3 regions of the Neobacillus sp. DHD-1R genome follow, and region 2 is predicted to be linked to each of the others. Evidence: riboswitches for the same ligand, from Rfam matches in the RefSeq annotation. Region 2 holds a riboswitch; each other region holds the start of a gene.
The links. A riboswitch is a leader RNA that binds a small molecule or an ion and turns the genes downstream of it on or off. The one in region 2 is predicted to bind S-adenosylmethionine.

Region 1 (4,255 bases), 450 kb from region 2:
GGTATATTCTGAAGTGAATAATAAAGAAATCATATTAAAATAATCCGGATTGCCCTCGAATCCTATTTCGGGGGCTCTCTTCTTTACTTTTTAAGGAGGATCATACGATATGTCAAAGTTATGGGGCGGACGCTTTACAAAGGAAACAAACAAGCTGGTAGAGGAATTTACAGCTTCGATTTCTTTTGATCAAAAGCTAGCAAAGGAAGATATTTCCGGAAGTATGGCCCATGTACAAATGCTGGGAGAATGCGGCATTATTCCGATGGAAGATGCCATAAAAATTAAGGATGGCCTTCTATCTATAAAAAAAATGGTAGATGACAATCAAGTTGAGTTTTTAGTAGAAGATGAAGACATTCATATGAATATTGAAAAGCTTTTGATTGAAAAAATCGGACAGGTGGGAGGCAAGCTCCATACCGGTCGAAGCCGTAATGATCAGGTGGCAACTGATATGCATCTTTATTTAAGAACGAAAACGACAGAACTGATTAAATTAATTGAAGATGTACAACAGGCCTTTATTGCGCAGGCGAAAGAGAATGTTCAAACATTGATTCCAGGGTACACCCACCTGCAGCGTGCCCAGCCGGTTTCCTTTGCCCATCATTTAATGGCGTATTTTTGGATGTTTGAACGTGATAAAGAGAGATTGATTGACTCGCTGAAACGGGTAAACTGGCTTCCGCTTGGTTCTGGTGCCTTGGCAGGGACGACATTTCCTATCAACCGTGAACGTGTTGCGGAACTGTTAGGCTTCGAAACAATTTATCCAAATAGCATGGATGCTGTTAGTGATCGAGATTTCATCCTAGAATTCTTGTCAATCGGTTCAATTATTATGACGCATATTTCAAGATTATCTGAAGAGTTGGTACTTTGGTCAAGCCAAGAATTCCAGTTTATTGAGCTTGATGATAGCTTCTGTACAGGTTCAAGTATAATGCCGCAAAAGAAAAACCCAGATGTACCCGAGCTGCTGCGCGGAAAAACTGGTCGAACCTATGGAAATTTGATTGGTTTGTTGACTGTACTGAAAGGCTTACCACTCGCTTATAATAAGGATTTGCAAGAAGATAAAGAAGGCATGTTTGATACGGTGGAGACGCTTGAAGGATCCTTAAAGCTGTTAGCACCCATGATTGAGACCATGACTGTAAAAAAAGATGTGATGCGCAAGGCGATCAACAATGATTTTTCCAATGCCACCGATATTGCCGATTATTTGGTTACAAAGGGATTACCATTCCGTGAGGCCCATGAAGTAATCGGGAAAATTGTTTTGTATGCGATTCAGTCAAACAAATTTTTATTAGATTTAAGCTTTGATGAATATCAGGAATTCAGTCCATTGTTTGAAGAGGATATTTACAAGGTATTGGCTCCAGAGCACGTCGTAGCGGTAAGAAATAGCTTTGGCGGAACTGCTCCGGAACAAGTGGAGAAGCAAATTAATTTGGCCGAGGGAAAACTGAATCAATAAGATTTTTTTGAATATTATTGACAATAACAATTATTTAAACTAAAATACTTTCTATAACTTGGAAATTTACTGAAAAATTAATATAACTCTTATCCAGAGCGGCGGAGGGACTAGGCCCGATGAAGCCCGGCAACCATCAAGGTATTCCTTGAAAAGGTGCTAATTCCTGCAGGTTATTTATGACCTGATAGATAAGAGGAGGAATTCAGCCCTCTTCTTATGAAGAGGGCTTTTCCTATTTGAAGGCTCTGTTAATGTTATATGAAGGGTGGATCAACATGTCTGTAATTAAAGTGGCAATCCTAGGTTTTGGTACGGTGGGTGAAGGAGTTTATCGGACTATTCAAACACATGCAGAGGAGCTGACAGTGGCACTAGGGAAAAAAGTTGAGGTTGCAGCTGTTCTGATAAAAAACACACAGAAGGAAAGAAATATAAGTGAAGATGTCCTGATCACTTCAGATTTTACAGAAATCCTAAATCTGCCACAGCTTGATATTGTGGTTGAAGCGATTGTTGGCAAGGACCCTACCTTTTCATTTCTAACAAGAGCTATTCAACGAGGCTGTCACATTATTACAGCAAATAAAGAGATGTTTGCCCACTATGGAAAAGATCTGCTTGAACTTGCAGAGAATCATCATGTTTCAGTAGGGTTTGAGGCTACGGTTGCAGGTGGAATCCCAGTTATTCAAACACTGCGGCAATTATTAAATGTAAACCGTGTCCAAGAGGTTCAAGGAATCCTAAATGGGACATCGAATTTCATCTTGACAGAAATGCGCGAAAAGAAGCTGACCTTTGCCCAAGCACTAAGGCAAGCCCAGGAAAACGGTTATGCTGAAGCAGACCCAACCAATGATGTTGAGGGCTTTGATGCCTTTTATAAAACGATGATACTTAGTAGACTTGCCTTTGGGAAAAGTCCTAATTGGCAGGAGGTCGAACGAGTAGGAATTACGTCCATTACACCTGAGATGATTGAAGAAGCTGCGAAGCTAGAATTAAGATATAAGCATATTGCCAGCATTTATAAATCTGGTAATCAAATAAAAGCAACGGTTAAACCAGTTCTTGTAGGGAAAGAGCATCCCTTTTATCATGTAGAAGGGGTTCAGAATGCCGTAAATGTCTACTCTGATATTGTTGGACGAATAACGCTTCAAGGCCCCGGTGCAGGAATGTATCCAACTGCCAGCGCCGTGATTGAGGATTTGGTCTATGTATGCCAAAACCCTCCGGTTAAACGAAGTCTCAAATTTAAATCAAATCACTATGTTTTATAGATAGTGTAAAAAAGAGCTGATGGCTCTTTTTTTTATTTAGGATGGGTAGTAGTTTAGTCAATTCCAAACGGATTACATATTGTGTAAAAGATTAACAAATAGGACTAGCTATTTCATAAATGAAATAGAAGGGGTAACACCATGTCAGAAAGGAAATATAAAAAGGATGAAGAGATCGAGGTTAGCGTCATTATTCCATCTCTTAATAAATACCCACTAAATTTATTTACCCTCTATTCGCTTGAACACCAGACTTTTCAATCTGAAAAAATGGAGGTTATCTTTATTGACGATGCCTCTACAGATCAAACAGAGGAAAAACTTAAGGATTATTCACCCCCATACAAGTTTAAATATATTCGCAGCAATGAAAGACTTGGTAGAGCGAAAGGTAGAAATCTAGGCATACGTTCTGCAAGAGGGAAGGTTCTTATCTTTTTAGATGCAGAAATGATAACAGAACCAGATTTTGTTCAAAATCATTTTCAATATCACCAATCTAATCAAAAAGTAATAATCACAAGGGCCATGCACTCCAAATCCCTCTATTCATGTATTTTCCCCGACTTTTCTAAGCAAAAAATAACTACAATTTCAGATATAACCCAAAATAATCCTGACGTATATGCGAGATACAAGGAGTGTAACTTTCCTCTTGAACAGCCATATCTATTACTAACAAAAAACGATATAGCTCGAAAAACCTTTAAAGATTTAGCATTTAGTGCATATCCATGGTTCCGACAAATTATTAGAAAGTTTAATGCGGATTTGGAAGGGTTTGCATTTCCCTGGATGGCCTTTCTAACAGGAAACGTTTCCATTCGTAAAGATTTCATTGAACAGGCAGGGGGATTTGATGAAGAGTTTTTCCACTACGGTTATGAAGATTGGGAATTGGGATATCGGCTATTTAAAAAGGGAGCCCGCTATATTGTTAGCAACGAAGTAATTACCTATCATCAAGAGTTTCCTATCGTGGATAGAAAATGGAATGAGGCAATTGCAAACTTTGGTCTATTCACAATAAAACATCATGATGTTGATGTGCTAATTTTAGGATTAGAGCTTTCAGGTCATACAGATTTATTAACAATGAGTAAGATCCTTAGGGAATATAAAAAACTGGTAAACACATATGATTTAAAATATTTTCAAGAAACATTCATACACATCCTCAGAACCATTATTCTTTTGCTTCAAGTAGGTATTCGTCATCTTAATATTCTTGGAGCGGCAGGTTTAGGTACAGAGGATAGAAAAGAATTATTAAGTGATATAAATCTTATTAAGAGTTTGCATGACTATCCAAATTTAACCTATTTTTTAGAAAAGGTTATGAAATCATAACCATAAAGGAGTATAATCAGTGGTTTCTATTATTACTTGTACGATTAGAGATGAGAATATCGATAATGTTTTCAAAAATTATCAGCGGCAAACCTGGAAGGATAAAGAGCTCATTATCATTTTAAATAAAGAT
Region 2 (4,255 bases):
TACTGGTCCTGAAGATCCGAACTACGTGTTTTTAGAAATAAAACCAGAAGCTGTCCGCCTTCTAAATCTAAATGACGAACCCCCACAAGAACTTGATTTATAGAAATGAGAAAGTGTATGACCTGGGGACAGTATTCTTGCTTAAATTCAGCAAGAAAACTGTCCCCTTTAGTCGCTTATCAAAGGTCTAAACGACCGTACCCCTTTGAATTCATCGAAGCGGTCGTTTATCATGCGTGTAAACGACTCAACCCCTTTGGAATTAATTGAAGCGGTAGTTTATCAAGGCTCTAAACTACCCAACTCCTTTTGAAATCTTCAAAGCGGTCGTTTATCAAGGCTCTAAACTACCCAAACCCTTTTGAATTCATTGAAGCGGTCGTTTATCATGGCTCTAAACTACCCAAACCCTTTTGAATTCATCGAAGCGGTCGTTTATCAAGGCTCTAAACTACCCAAACCCTTTTGAATTCATCGAAGCAGTCGTTTATCATGCGTCTAAACTACCCAAACCCTTTTGAATTCTTCAAAGAGGTCGCTTATCATGGGTCTAAACGACTCAATCCCTTTTGAAATCTTCAAAGCGGTCGTTTATCAAGGCTCTAAACTACCCAAACCCTTTTGAATTCATCGAAACGGTCGCTTATCATGGGGCTAAACTACCCAAACCCTTTTGAATTCATTGAAGCGGTCGTTTATCATGGCTCTAAACTACCCAAACCCTTTTGAATTCATCTAAACGGTCGCTTATCATGGGGCTAAACTACCCAAACCCTTTTGAATTCATCGAAACGGTCGTTTATCAAGGCTCTAAACTACCCAAACCCTTTTGAATTCATCTAAACGGTCGCTTATCATGCGTCTAAACTACCCAAACCCTTTTGAATTCATCAAAGCGGTCGTTTATCAAGCCTCTAACCGACCGAACTCCTTTTAGAATCATCGAAACGGTCGCTTATCAATCCAAATTCAGATTAAAAAAGATAGATTCTTAACATTATATCTGATCACCAAACAGGCATTCTTTCAACGTTTTGGGATACGGAAAAAGCAAGGAAATTAGGATGTTTTTTGGAGTAGCGGGGTCAGTCTCAGCTGTTTTTTTTGATTGCTTGCATTAGTAATTCACTTTTTCACGACAGGCACTAAAATTTTTTTTAAAAAAACACTAGACATTTTTACTATATTACGATAAATTAATAAACAAGTTAAATAAGTTAAAAAAATGAATAAATTCAAATTTTTCTTATCCAGAGAGGTGGAGGGACTGGCCCTTTGAAGCCTCGGCAGCGGAAATCATCCTGATTCTGTGCCAAATCCAGCAAGTGTAACTTGAAAGATAAGAAGAGGATCTCCAATTATTTTAATTCGCCCTCTTCTTGTGATTGAAGAGGGTTTTTATTTTTAATTGAATAATATTCTTATCGAGAGAGGCGGAGGGACTGGCCCTATGAAGCCTCGGCAGCGGAATTTTCTATTTTCTGTGCCAATTCCAGCAAGCTCCAAGCTTGGAAGTTAAGAAGAGTATCTAGCTGTTGTCTTCTATTGACATGCCCTCTTCTTATTTCCAAGAAGAGGTTTTTTTCGGTTATCACCCCCTGCTTGAAACTTACATAAAGGGACACTTCCCACAAAGGAGATTTACAACATGATTGAATTTCAGAATCTTAAAAAGATTTACGAAAGCAGCGGCCAACAGGTTGCCGCGTTGAATGGAATTGATTTGAAAATAAATAAAGGGGAGATATTCGGCGTCATTGGATTCAGTGGTGCGGGTAAAAGCTCACTAATCCGCTGTGTAAACTTATTGGAGCGTCCGACATCAGGAAAAGTGATTGTTGATGGTCATGACCTCACCACTCTTTCTGTGAAAGAAGTCCGAAAGATTAAGAAAAACATTGGGATGGTCTTTCAACATTTTAATCTATTAAACTCTAAAACAGTCTTTGCAAACGTGGCAATGCCCCTCCTGCTTGAAAAACAGCCTAAGGAAACCATCAAAAAGCGGGTTCACGAACTATTAGAATTTGTTGGCTTAGCTGACAAAGCCGACTATTACCCAGACCAGCTTTCCGGAGGACAAAAGCAAAGAATTGGGATTGCCAGGGCATTAGCAACCCAGCCATCTATTCTCCTTTGTGATGAAGCTACATCAGCTCTCGACCCGCAAACAACGAGCTCGATTTTACAGCTTTTGAAAAGGATTAATCAGGAATATAACATTACGATTCTCCTCATTACTCACGAAATGGCGGTGATCAGAGAAATCTGCGATCGGGTCGCAGTCATTGAAGCAGGAAAAATAATTGAAGAGGGAACAGTATTTGACGTCTTCTCAGCACCTAAGACCCAAACAGCCAAGAACTTTGTCAGCACTGTCATGAACGATCAGCTTCCTGATTCAATCATAAAAATCATTGAAAAACACGAAGGAATGCAGAAGGTGTTTCGAATCAATTTTGTCGGCACTTCAGCCGGTCAGCCGCTGCTTTCCGAGCTTGCGAAGCAATTTGATATCCATATCAATGTCTTATTTGGCAACATTACCGAACTTCAAGGTACCCCTTTTGGAAACTTAATAGTAGAATTCCAGGGGCCTGACAAAGAAGTCATTCGAGCACTAACATATATCAACGAGAAGAACATCAGTGTTAAGGAAGTGAAAGCACATGCTAGTTAGTTCAGATCAAATCATCACAGCTTTAGTTGAAACCATCCAGATGGTCGCCTTCTCGCTAGTATTTTCAGCCATCCTTGGATTACCGCTTGGAATTTTGCTAGTCGTCACTAGGAAAGGCCAAATTCTTGAAAATATCCCGCTTTTCACGATTTTAAGTGCAATTATTAATATTTTTCGATCGGTACCGTTCATTATTTTATTAGTGGCCATTATTCCGGTTACACGATTGATTGTCGGAACGTCCATCGGAACGGCAGCAGCCGTTGTACCGCTGGTCTTCTATGCAGGTCCCTACATTGCAAGATTAGTAGAGAATTCCCTGTTAGAAGTCGATCCTGGGGTCATTGAAGCAGCAGAGGCCATGGGTGCAACCCCGTGGCAAATTATTACGAAGTTTCTAGTTCCAGAGGCACTCGGCTCCCTCGTTCTCTCGCTTACCATTGCCACCATCGGACTTGTCGGTGCAACCGCAATGGCAGGTACAGTCGGCGGCGGCGGAATCGGCGACATAGCCATTACATATGGTTACCAGCGTTTTGATACGATCACGATGATCATAACCGTAGTCATTCTGATTGTGATTGTTCAAGGATTACAGTCATTAGGCAATATTTTAGCAAAAAAAATAAGACGTAGATAACGTAGGAGGAAAACAACATGAAAAAACTTTTATTCACCATCATTATTTTTACACTAGCCGTATTTGGAGCCGGATGCTCTAATCAATCAGAGGACAAAAAAGCTTCTGGTAAAGAGTCCGTCATGGTCAAGCTTGGGGTTAGTGGAACCGATACGCGTCAGTGGGACTTTGTAGCCAAGAAAGCAAAGAAAGAGGGCATCAATATTGAAATCGTAAAATTCTCTGATTATGTCGCTCCAAACACCGCTCTTGCAGAAGGCGAGCTTGATGCGAATGCATTCCAGACAGTTGCCTACTTCGATGTCTTCATTAAAGAACACAAACTAGATCTTGTCCCAATTGCAACAACTGTTCTTGCTCCAATGGGAATCTACTCTGAAAAATATAAAGATGTAAAGGATATTCCAGAAGGTGCCAAAATTGCTATACCAAATGACGCGTCTAACCAAGGCCGTGCCTTACTGCTCCTTCAAGAAGCAGGTCTGATTAAGTTACCTCAAGACTTTGACCCAAATGGCTCTGTTGACCAAGTGAAGGAAAACCCAAAAAATATTAAATTCGTTCAAGTGGTTCCAGCCCAAACGCCACGCGTATTGCCAGACGTTGCCGCTTCTGTGATCAATAATGGTATTGCAAATGATGCTGGACTTAAGCCGTTAAAAGATGCCATTTTCCATGAAAGTGAAACTGCGACACCATACATTAATATTATTGCCGTAAATGCAAAAGACAAAAACAACAAGACCCTTAAGAGAATTGCAGAACTTTTTCAAGAAGAGGACACAGCGAAATTTATTGATAAAGAATATGATGGTAATTTAATCCCAACCTTTGTTCCTTTAAAAAATATCGGTTGGTAAGATTAACATTTTTATAAAAACTGAATCTCTAATAAATAACAATATTAAGAGGTTCTTGCTCCATAGCAGGAACCT
Region 3 (4,255 bases), 2.1 Mb from region 2:
TGGGATGGAGTAAGGAACGTGTTATCGACAAAGGTTAATGCGTTAACCTCTTTTGCGATCCTGCTAATCGCTCTAATATCCGTTACTTTCATTAACGGATTCGATGGGGTCTCCACATAGAACGCCTTTGTATTTGGCTGAATCGCTTGTTTGACTTCCTCTAAATTCGTCATATCGACAAACGTATGCTGAATGCCTAACCGAGTAAGGACTTGGGTGACCATCCGAAACGTCCCGCCATAGACATCTTCTGTTATCACAATATGGTCTCCAGCTGAAAGGAGCAGAAAGGCCGTCGAAATAGCAGCCATCCCAGATGAAAAGGCAAACCCTTTTACACCGCCCTCTAGTTCTGCAATTACATCTTCAAGAGCTTCCCGTGTTGGATTTAAACTACGGCCATAATCATATTTACCAAACTGATCAAAATCAGCTTGATGGAAGGTGGAGGCGTGTTGAATCGGTACACTCACTGCTCCTGTTGTCGGATCAATTTTATGCTTATTATGAAGGAGCCGGGTTTCAAAACTATATTCATCGTGTGCCATTATGCGATCACTCCTTCTTTAATATGGGCAAATGCCTGTTGCAAATCTTCAATGATGTCTTGTGCATCTTCGATTCCAACCGAAAAACGTAATAAACAATTATCGACACCTGATTGGGTCCGAACCTCTACAGGAATATCGGCATGGGTCTGCGTTGCTGGATAGGTAATAAAGCTTTCCGTACCACCAAGGCTTTCAGCAAAACAAATGAGTCTTAGGCCTTGTAGGAAAGGATTAATCCATGATTCTTCTTGTACTCTGAAGGACACCATTCCACCTCTGCCTGGATAAAGCACATCTGATACAGCTACATGCTGAGAAAGGAACTCAACAATCTTTTTTGCATTTTTTTCATGTCTGTCCATTCGAAGCGATAAAGTTTTCATTCCGCGCATTAATAACCAAGAGTCGAACGGACTAAGCACTGCCCCGGCACCGTTATGGTGAAAGGCCAATGCTTCACAAAGTTCCTTCCCTTTTGCAACAACCAGCCCGGCGAGAACATCATTATGGCCCCCCAAGTATTTCGTTGCACTGTGGATGACAATATCCGCGCCAAGGGTAATTGGCTTCTGTAATAGTGGCGTATAAAATGTATTATCTACTATTAATAAAAGCCCATGTTTTTTGGCAATTTCTGAAACAGCTGCAATATCTGATTCTTGCATGAGGGGATTGGTTGGTGTCTCCAAGAAAATAGCCTTTGTATTTGGCGTAATTTTCTTTTCAATCTCTTCCGGACAACAGGTATTAACATATTGAGTGTTCAAGCCCCATTTTTTATAGCCCTTTTCTAATAGACGGTAGGTGCCGCCATATAAATCTTCACTTACAATCCATTCATCACCAGATTCAAATAAAGAGAGGATCGTTAGGATGGCTGCCATCCCAGAACTGCAGGCAAAGCCTTGATCGCCGTCCTCTAAATCAGCAATTGTTTTTTCAAGAAGCTGACGTGTTGGATTTCCTGTTCGGGTATAGTCAAACCCTGTTGATTGCCCAATTCCCTCATGGCGGAAGGCAGTTGAAAAATAAATAGGTGGATTCACCGTTCCAGTTGTTGTTTCGCTGCGGTTGCCGATTTGAGCAAGTTTCGTATCGATTTTGTACATAAGGCACGCTCCTAGTAATAAATGATTATTATGTTTAACATTAACGCGATTGAGTGATAAAGCTTTTTGATAAATAAAAAAAGTCTTCTCATAAGAAGAAGACTTTTGTAGGCAGCACATTTGTCATTCTTCTTATCTTGCAAATTAGTGAATTTGCAGGACTTAGCACCTTTTCAATGAGAAAAAACATTGAAGGTTGCTGAGGTGTCGCAGGGCCCTTCCCTCAACCTCTCTTGATAAGAAAATAATTATTTAGATTATTTATAAAATTTACTACAAATTAGTGATGATGTCAATTTGTTTTTATATAATTCATTTTAATGTAGAACCTAATTTAATAACAATATTTAAAAACTCCAGAATTATTAAACGAAAAAATATTGACACTAATAGTTTAAGGCTTTATTATAACTTTATTAGGTGTTCTTGATAAAGAACTAACAAAGAGGATTAAATAGGTAATTAGTAATATAATTCATTAAATTAATGCAATTAAAATAGGGTTATTTAGTTAAATCGGTGGAGATTAAGATTTAACCAAATTTCTATTAGTTAAGTATGACATATTTGTTCTTTTTAGTGAACAATTTAATCTAATGGTTAAAGGTAATATGGAATTTTAAGCCTGGCAGGAGGAAAAGATGAGTGCTATAGCCGGAATATATCATTTAAACGATGAACCAATCAATCTAGAGCACGGAAACCGGATTATGAAAGAATTAGAAAAATATCCGGCCGATGATGTGCAAACCTGGCATAACGACAAAGTTTTTCTTGGCTGCCATGCACAGTGGATTACCCCGGAGTCTATAGGTGAAAAACTTCCCTACTATGATTATGAAAGGAAGTTAGCTATTACGGCAGATGCAATTATCGATAATCGTGAAGAACTATTTGAAAGATTACAAGTGAAAAAGGAAAGAAGGAAAGAAATCACTGATAGTGAACTTATCTTGCTTTCGTATCATAAATGGGAAGAAGATTCTCCCAAGTATCTAGTCGGCGATTTTGCCTTTATGATTTGGGACGAAAGGAAACAACAATTTTTTGGTGCAAGAGATCCATCTGGATATAGAACACTATATTATTTCAAAAATAATTCACGATTCACCTTCTGTACAACCATTGAATCATTATTATCCTTGCCCTATGTTAAGAAGCAATTAAACGAAAATTATATCGCTGAATTTTTAGCTATTACTGGAATGATTGATACGGTGGATGCTCGGATGACTCCGTTTAAAAATATAGATCAAGTACCACCATTTCATTCTATATCAATTGTTGGAGAAGGAATTCACCTAAAACGCTACGGTACATTTACTCCTAAAGAAAAAATAAAATTAAAGTCAAACGAAGAATATGTAGAGGCATTTCAAGAGGTTTTTCAGAAGGCAGTAAACTGTAGGTTACGAACGTACCGAGAAGTTGGTTCCCAATTAAGCGGGGGGTTAGATTCAGGCTCAATTGTAGGGTTTGCAGCAAAAGAACTGCGAAAAGAAAATAAGACCTTACATACTTTCAGTTATATTCCACCAATGGATTTCGTAGATTTCACTCATAAGCGATTAATGCCGGACGAGAGACCATTAATTAAGAAAACGGTTGAATATGTAGGCGGAATTTCTGACCATTACTATGATTTTGACGGGAGAAGTTCTTATACCGAAATCGATGAGTATCTGGATGTAATGGAAATGCCTTACAAATTTACTGAAAATTCATTCTGGTTAAGGGGCATTTTTGAGGAAGCACACAAAAAAGGTGTTGGAATTTTACTAAATGGTGATAAAGGTAATTCGACTATATCATGGGGCTCAGCTCTAGATTATTATGCCATTCTATTAAAAAAGTTAAAGTGGCTGCGTCTTATTCAAGAATTACATCAATATAGTCTGAATATCGGAGGAGCCAGATTTCGATTGCTTCCTTATATTATTAGAAAGAGCTTTCCTTTCATTAATCAAATGATACCTATCAATAGATCATTAGATGTTCCGACTTTAATTAACTCAGACCTCGCCGAGAGGACTGGTGTATTTTCAAAGTTAAGGGAGTATGGAATTGATAACTCTGGCTGGTTGGCCTCTCAAAATATTTATGAACAAAGAAGAATTATCTTTGAAAATATCTCCACGTGGAATTCGGGGAGTACACTTGATGCCAAACTATCATTGCGATATAAACTTTGGAAACGTGATCCTACCAATGATATTCGAGTAGCTCGTTTTTGTTTTTCTGTACCAGAGGATCAATTTGTTCAAAATGGGGTAGACCGAGCGCTCATTCGAAGATCAACAGAAAATGTGCTGCCAAATCAAATTAGATTAAATCAATATGTCAGAGGTGTTCAAGGTGCAGATTGGCTTCATCGGATGATTCCAAATTGGAGTATGCTCATTGAGGAAGTTAAGGAACTTTTAAAAGAATCCTATGCAATGAGATTCTTTGATGAAGGTGTAATAAGGTCGGCACTGTCCAAAAGTGAAAAAGGTCCAAGAATAGAAAGTATGTCTAACCCAGACTATAGAATCTTAATGAGGGCTGTAATAGTGTATCGGTTACTAAAAAAATACTTTGAAAGGGGGTGATTAA

Region 1: it holds a riboswitch for S-adenosylmethionine, as region 2 does, so the genes downstream of both, AC3ANL_RS20485 (homoserine dehydrogenase) here and AC3ANL_RS22635 (methionine ABC transporter ATP-binding protein) in region 2, are expected to answer to the same signal.
Region 3: it holds a riboswitch for S-adenosylmethionine, as region 2 does, so the genes downstream of both, AC3ANL_RS05785 (methionine biosynthesis PLP-dependent protein) here and AC3ANL_RS22635 (methionine ABC transporter ATP-binding protein) in region 2, are expected to answer to the same signal.

Annotation. Positions count from the first base shown of each region.
Region 1 is NZ_CM173232.1:4,135,750-4,140,004, reverse strand. It holds gene AC3ANL_RS20495 (argininosuccinate synthase) at 1-43, shown strand, start outside; gene argH (argininosuccinate lyase) at 110-1,486, shown strand; SAM riboswitch class I at 1,573-1,684, shown strand; gene AC3ANL_RS20485 (homoserine dehydrogenase) at 1,765-2,772, shown strand; gene AC3ANL_RS20480 (glycosyltransferase family 2 protein) at 2,914-4,122, shown strand; gene AC3ANL_RS20475 (glycosyltransferase) at 4,142-4,255, shown strand, end outside.
Region 2 is NZ_CM173232.1:4,589,213-4,593,467, forward strand. It holds gene AC3ANL_RS22630 (pyridoxamine 5'-phosphate oxidase family protein) at 1-103, shown strand, start outside; SAM riboswitch class I at 1,244-1,346, shown strand; SAM riboswitch class I at 1,419-1,522, shown strand; gene AC3ANL_RS22635 (methionine ABC transporter ATP-binding protein) at 1,649-2,680, shown strand; gene AC3ANL_RS22640 (methionine ABC transporter permease) at 2,670-3,320, shown strand; gene AC3ANL_RS22645 (MetQ/NlpA family ABC transporter substrate-binding protein) at 3,338-4,180, shown strand.
Region 3 is NZ_CM173232.1:1,230,890-1,235,144, forward strand. It holds gene metC (cystathionine beta-lyase) at 1-548, opposite strand, end outside; gene AC3ANL_RS05785 (methionine biosynthesis PLP-dependent protein) at 548-1,660, opposite strand; SAM riboswitch class I at 1,790-1,903, opposite strand; gene AC3ANL_RS05790 (asparagine synthase-related protein) at 2,302-4,251, shown strand.